2 regions of the Paenibacillus sp. T2-29 genome follow, and region 1 is predicted to be linked to the other one. Evidence: riboswitches for the same ligand, from Rfam matches in the RefSeq annotation. Region 1 holds a riboswitch; the other holds the start of a gene.

Region 1 (3,553 bases):
GTGCAAAAAAGCCATGTACTGATCAGTAATATCGCTAATCGGGATATCCTGAATGTCGATCTCGGCTTTATCAATCAGATGCAACAGTAGATCCAGCGGACCCTCGAATGTTTCCAGCTTGTAATTTACGACTGTCAATGTGCTTCCCCCTGCCTTACTCCAATCATCATTCAACAATACCTTTCCCCATTAGCACTTATGCTCTACGTTATCAATCCCTCTTTCTGTAGTATATACGTCATCGCCTTGCTTAACAATCCAATCCCTTTTCCACTTTGCAGTTTATGCCGTTCTTTCAGCCATTTATATCATTAGAACTGCTTACCGAGATTGGCCATTTCAATCGCAGCCAGCGCAGAATCCCAACCTTTATTACCAGCCTTCGTACCTGCTCGTTCAATAGCCTGCTCAATATTTTCCGTAGTCACTACACCAAAAATAATGGGGACACCCGTTTTCAGACTGCTTGCCGCCACACCCTTGGCCACTTCATTGCAGACGATATCATAGTGTGAAGTAGAGCCACGGATAACCGTGCCAAGCGTAATGACGGCATCATATTTTCCGCTTGCAGCCATTTTTTGTGCAATAAGTGAGATTTCAAATGCACCCGGCACCCATGCTACATCAATTTCATCTTCCTGTGCACCATGTCGTTGAAGTGCGTCAAGCGCACCACTTAACAGTTTGCTTGTAATAAACTCATTAAATCTGCCCACCACAATACCATACTTTAAACCACTTGATACAAGATTACCTTCCAGAAAACGTGCCATGCTTATCAACCTCTCTTTTTTTTGAATTTTTTACAATGACAAACGACGACGGTATTCAATTAAATGTTGAATGCTAATCAGCTTCAATTGATGTAGCTTGGCGATCACGGCCAAATCAGGCAAGCGGGCCATTGAGCCATCTTCTTTTATAATTTCGCAAATGACCCCGGCGGGCTTGAAGCCGCTGAGTCGTGCCAGGTCGACAGCCGCTTCAGTATGACCGGCGCGTTGCAGGACCCCACCATTGCGAGCAATTAGCGGGAACATGTGACCAGGTTTGCGGAAATCGCTGCCCGTGATTGCTTCGTCGGCTAAGGCGCGAACAGTCAAAGAGCGCTCGGCCGCTGAAATCCCCGTTGTTGTCTTCATATGATCTACCGATACCGTAAAGGCGGTACCGTGAAAATCTGTGTTTTGCTCTACCATAGGATGCAATTCCAATGCCTCGGCTCTGTGCTGTGTGATCGGCACGCAGACCAACCCGCGACCTTCTGTAATCATGAAGTTGATGACCTCAGGCGATGCTTTCTCAGCCAAAGCGATAAAGTCGCCTTCATTTTCCCGCTGTTCATCATCCACTACAATAACGACTTTGCCGTTCTTTAAATCCTCCAATGCTTCTTCGATGGAATCCAATCGAATCTCTTCGTCATGGTGCAACTCGCCCTGCTCCATGATATTTGTCGTCGCACTTGTTTGGATGCCTCTATCCATAACCCTCTCCTCCTTATGTCTTATGTCACGAATGCTCCTGAACCAAATTTTCTATCATTCTGTATCAGGCTGTATCAAGCAAAGCCGTGTTTCGCCAAATAGTCCAAACTAAGAGGAGCTTGATCTGCTCTCTTCATCGGTACTGAACCTCTGTAATGTAAAAGCTGCTCCACATATTTGCCCAATATGTCGCATTCAATATTCACAGTGTCTCCTTCACGTTTGGCTTGTAAGGCCGTTTCAGCTAAGGTGTGGGGGATGATGGATACGGCAAAGCTATCTCTCGTACGCTGCGCGACTGTGAGGCTGATACCATCAATTGTAATTGACCCTTTGAGGAGAACATATTTAAATAATGCTTGATCAGAAGGCTCAACTTCGAACACAACTGCATTCTGGTCTGATGTTACTCCGCGAATTGTACCCGTCCCGTCCACATGTCCCTGTACGATATGTCCTCCGAACCTTCCATTCGCCGCCATCGCTCGCTCTAGGTTGACTCGGCTACCGGATCTGAGTTCCCTTAGATTACTGCTGCGAAAAGTCTCTGGCATCACATCAACCTTAAAATCTTTAGTACCAATCTGTATTGCCGTCAGGCAAACACCATTTACCGAGACACTATCGCCGATTTTCAAATCGCCCAATACCACAGAACCCGAAATCCCCAGCACCATCGCTTCACCGCTTTTGGAAATACTTTGAATGCGACCCACTTCCTCGACCAATCCGGTAAACATGCTTTCACTCCTTTCCACTACATTTCAGTTTATCCCTAATTCATCTGCTGTAAGCGCAAATAACCCCCAGTCAGGATTCAATCCGTCATGGGGGTGATGAGAGTCACATATGTAGTATACAAGCGCAGTTCATGTATGTCTTAAAATGACATGAAATCATAGGTTTGCCAAAAGAAAGCATGATCGAAGATACAGCAATTACGCTCAGAACGTTATCAAAAAGAAAGCTAAAAAAAGCTATCGTCTGATGCTGTCCTACAACGAAATAAGCCGTACGTACTTTTAAGTATGCTAAAAAATTGGCACATGCCACGTCATGCACATGCGCTTCGTATCCTTCTCCCATCCAGACTATACTGTCGGTCCCGGAATTACACCAGGTCCACCTTCTGCTGATTGTTCAGCATCCGGGTCACGGACTAAGCCATGCTGTGTTCGCAGAAGCGATTCACAAACATGTCATCACCGCCGGTGGGGAATTTCGCCCCGCCCCGAAGGATCTTGCTCTTATTTAATTGAATTAACATTAAACTTGTTACGTATATTAGCACCGACTTCAAAAAAAAGCAAGTTATCTAATAGAAGCTCCTGCTTTGGTTTTGACATATTGGCTGGAGAGTTCTTCAAACCAGGTTTTATCATTCATATGAAGTGCCAGATCAATCAGATCGGCCAGTTCGTCGACTCCAAGCTGTGTATCATGGTCAAAGGTAATAACGGCCGAAGCGACAGGTCCTCGCTCTCCCTCAGAACATGCTTCATAATCCAGTCGCACATCCACATGCCCATCAATAAACTCGCATTTTAAAAAATAAATAATTTCACACATTAAAATAGGGCGCACTTGTGTTTCTAACACACAATCCATCACCTTGGCAGAATAATGCTGGTTCGTCAGCGTGAATTTGTGTTCTGTTGCCGCCAGCGATGCTCGTCCAAAATCATCCGTAAACTTGAGTTCCACTGGCGTGATGTTCATAACCTTGGGGATTTGCTTCTTTATAATTTCAATTATTTCAACTGTATTCAGCTTAATCATTACCTGCACCTCATTGCATCTTAAAATTCAGAAGAAAACTTTATAACATGCCTTCTATAGGCCTCCACTCCTATATCGGAAATCATTACCTGTTTTTTTATGCCTCAGTCCATAAACGCAAAAAAAGATTCCTTGCGCAGCAAGCGCAAGGAATCTCAATCGAACTGGTGCCGAAACAGCGGCTAACAATGTTACACGATTATTATGCAAAAAACAGAATTATAACTCCGAAATTTCATGTTTCTTTTTCAGGATAGTCCAGCGACGCTCAATCTCCTGCTCAA
Region 2 (3,553 bases), on a different contig from region 1:
TGCTCAATGAACAGAGTATACGTATTTACGATCTTAGTGTACCGCAGAAGCAAATTACGAAAACGCTCATTTTAAATGATGTAGAGGTCGATTCCATTCATCAGAAAAGCAGTACGCTGGAAGACTACTTTTTACGTCTGTTACATGGAGGGGATCACCATGCTTAAATTGATACAGTTGGAGATGAAAAAGCTTCATCTGGTGGGTTATATCCGTTCAGCACTGATCGCCAACGCTTGCATTCTAGGGTTGCTCAGTACTATTGCACTGGACAGCCAAAATGAAGGAGTACCCGAATTTACACAGTACGCTCAGCTTCTCGATCTTATGGACAATATGGTGAGGGCAACGTTTATTGTATTTGCCTCCGTTCTACTGTGCCGTTTTATCGTAGGAGAATTTAAATCCAAATCGATTACAATCTTGTTCATGTATCCGATTCATCGTCAAAAGCTAATGATCGCCAAGCTCTTGATTGTGCTGCTGTTTACATTCTTGTCTATTGTAATCTCGGAAATCATCATTACGGCTGCGATCCATTTGCTCAACCAGTTTGTCATAATTGTACCGGATAAGCTCACTCTTTCCATACTAGCCGAGCAATCAGCGCGCACGCTAATCAATGCCGTTGCCGCCAGTTTTATGGGATTGGTTCCGCTGTATATGGGAATGCGAAGATACTCTGTACCCACGACCATTGTGACCTCAATTCTGATTGTAGCATTGCTTTTCTCCAATAATAACGGTGCTACCCTTAGCTCCATTGCTCCCGTGCAAATCAGCTTCTCTGTGCTGGGAATGCTTGTGGCTTATGCAGCCATTCGGCGCATTGAGTATAAGGATATTGCCTAGTAATAAGGATTAAACATAGAACGCTTTCATAAAAAGATGAAAATCCTTGCTTGATATACACACATTTTTCACTGGACTTCATTCTAAAACAGGTATATCCTATAGGAGAAATTAAAAAACGGAATAAGGATCTTCGGGGTAGGGTGAGATTCCCAACCGGCGGTATGGCTCATGGAGCTAAGCCCGCGACTCTGTATCCGGCAACAGGATACGGACTGATTTGGTGAGATGCCAAAGCCGACGGTAAAGTCCGGATGGAAGAAGATCGAAATATGAACATGCCGCAAAGTCGATGAATACTGCATTATGGTTGTGCAGTGACTTCATTTAACTTGCATCAAACGGCAAGTTTATTTGATCAACCCCCGTCTTGCATGGCCTTCGCCATGGACGGGGGTTTTTGTGCCACCGGTCCTGTATTCGCAAGGAGCTAAATAAGTATGAGTCAATCATCAACTGTACTAACATCCAAGGATTTTGATCGTAGCTCCCACATGAAAAGCGGTTTTTGGCTAGTCGCGATTGGAGCGGCCTTGTGGGGCGCAGACCCGCTGTTTCGTATTATTTTGTTAAAATCATTTACCTCAGCACAAATCGTACTGATGGAGCATGCGCTACTCTTTATCGCTCTGACGCCGATGCTGTGGAAGCATCGCGAGGAGCTTAAAACGATACGATTTCGTCAGGTTTTCGCTATTTTGTTTGTCTCATGGGGTGGCTCGGCACTGGCCAGTGTGATTTTCACCATGGCACTCAGCAACGGTGATCTGAATGCCGTACTTTTACTTCAGAAGCTTCAACCTTTGGTTGCTATTATTCTGGCCCGCGTGATATTGAAGGAAATGTTACCGCGTCATTTTGGAATATTAATTGTCATCGCTCTGTTCGGGACGTATCTTCTGACCTTCGGTTGGTCGCTTCCCTTTGGACATGTTCATGATTTTGTTCAAGTTGGTAGTCTGCTTGCACTGGGTGCAGCGATTCTGTGGGGCGGTTCGACCGTTATGGGCAGCTACTTGCTCCGTTCGATGAAATATGAAACGGTAACCTCTCTTCGCTTCATGGTGGCGCTCCCTCTGCTCATTGTTCTCACCTCTGTGGAGCATGCTCCGTGGAATATGCCTACAGGTACATGGGCGGGCGCAGCTGTAATTATCAACTTGCTGCTGCAGGCATTGCTTCCGGGTCTTCTCAGCTTATTACTGTATTACAAAGGCTTAAGTACAACCAAAGCTTCTTATGCTACGATGGCAGAATTGAGCTTTCCTATGGTAGGTGTTGTGATTAACTGGATCGCTTTCCAACAAATCGTTACCGTAGCGCAATTAACTGGTTTTATGCTTATCTGGGTTACACTCTTTATGATTTCTCGTCAGCAAAAAAATTAACAGATCTATTTGCTTTATACTCACCTCAAGCCAAATCATGAAGGTGCTTTTGCATCTCTGATTTGGCTTTTTATGTATGCATATTCATACCGTGATTAGACCTTAAGAACTATTTTTTAAAAAATGTACCTAAAACATGCCTTGATTCATCATTTTTTAAGATTACATCTATAAAATTAGTCGATTTCTGTCGAATAAAACAATGTAGTGACCATCAGACACAGAGGAGAAAAAACATGACTAAAGAAAAACAAACAGTTCCGTGGTGGAACAGGTTTCTCAAGCAATTTTATTTAATGAGGACAAAATTAATCATTTCTTTTTTGGCTGTGTTATTGATTCCGAGCTTACTTATTGGATACTTTTCTTATCAGGGGGCTACGACACAGCTCAGTCAGCAAATGGCTAATTCCGTATACACGAATCTGTATCTGATCCAAAGCAATGTCAATCAATATGTATCCCCGATCATGAAGGACGTGGACGTCCTTACCAGTGAAATCCAAGCTGATTCCATTGGTTCCGATCAAGAAGCCCTTCAGAAAAAATTGGATGACATCGTCAAAGCTCATCCTGAGTTAGATGCCGCGCTCCTTGGCAATGCGAAAGGAGAATATATCCGTTCTCCGCTAAAAAAGGAGGCTGATTATGATCCTAGGGAGAGAAAATGGTACAAAAATGCGATGCTACATAAGGGTAACATATTTGTCGGTGTTCCAGTTGCCAGCGTTACGACAGGGAACCTAGTAGTTAATGTATCGGCAACGCTGAAGAACGGTGAAGGGGCTGTTGCATTGGCTTTGAATCTGGACAAGATGGGGGACAGTCTGCAGTCTGTTAAGATAGGCGAACGCGGAGGACTCATCATTGTTGATTCTGATCATAAGGTTGTATCTGGAGCTGGAACAGCCTTTGACAAGACTGGCAAAAAACCGGCTGACACTATGGAGGGACTTCCCAAAGTGGCGGCAACCGGAGAAAATGATACTCCTTCCGTGTCGCAAATTAAATTTATGAATCGGGATGTGCTGACCTTTACACTTAAGGACCCTCTCACTGGATGGAGTATTGTTGCATTATCGGATCTGGAGGATTACAGTGATGCAGCCCAACCGATTCTGAGGCAAAGCCTGATTGTAATTGTTATTTCCATACTGGCCGCTGCGATCATCATAGTGCTAATGATCCGCTCATTCCTGATCCCTCTCAAGAAGCTGCAAACAGGAACACGGATCGTCCGTGATGGAAATCTGACCGAACGTGTTAATATATCTAGAAAGGACGAGTTCGGCGAGCTGGCACAGAATTTTGAC

Evidence for each region. A riboswitch is a leader RNA that binds a small molecule or an ion and turns the genes downstream of it on or off. The one in region 1 is predicted to bind FMN.
Region 2: it holds a riboswitch for FMN, as region 1 does, so the genes downstream of both, ACU1JV_RS07205 (DMT family transporter) here and ribE (riboflavin synthase) in region 1, are expected to answer to the same signal.

What each region holds. Positions count from the first base shown of each region.
Region 1 is NZ_JBREVE010000001.1:373,608-377,160, forward strand. It holds gene ACU1JV_RS02200 (segregation and condensation protein A) at 1-138, opposite strand, end outside; gene ribH (6,7-dimethyl-8-ribityllumazine synthase) at 312-776, opposite strand; gene ribB (3,4-dihydroxy-2-butanone-4-phosphate synthase) at 807-1,490, opposite strand; gene ribE (riboflavin synthase) at 1,565-2,230, opposite strand; FMN riboswitch at 2,561-2,733, opposite strand; gene ACU1JV_RS02220 (IDEAL domain-containing protein) at 2,802-3,269, opposite strand; gene ACU1JV_RS02225 (thiamine pyrophosphate-dependent enzyme) at 3,489-3,553, opposite strand, start outside.
Region 2 is NZ_JBREVE010000002.1:313,726-317,278, forward strand. It holds gene ACU1JV_RS07195 (ABC transporter ATP-binding protein) at 1-167, shown strand, start outside; gene ACU1JV_RS07200 (ABC transporter permease) at 160-852, shown strand; FMN riboswitch at 978-1,122, shown strand; gene ACU1JV_RS07205 (DMT family transporter) at 1,293-2,240, shown strand; gene ACU1JV_RS07210 (methyl-accepting chemotaxis protein) at 2,477-3,553, shown strand, end outside.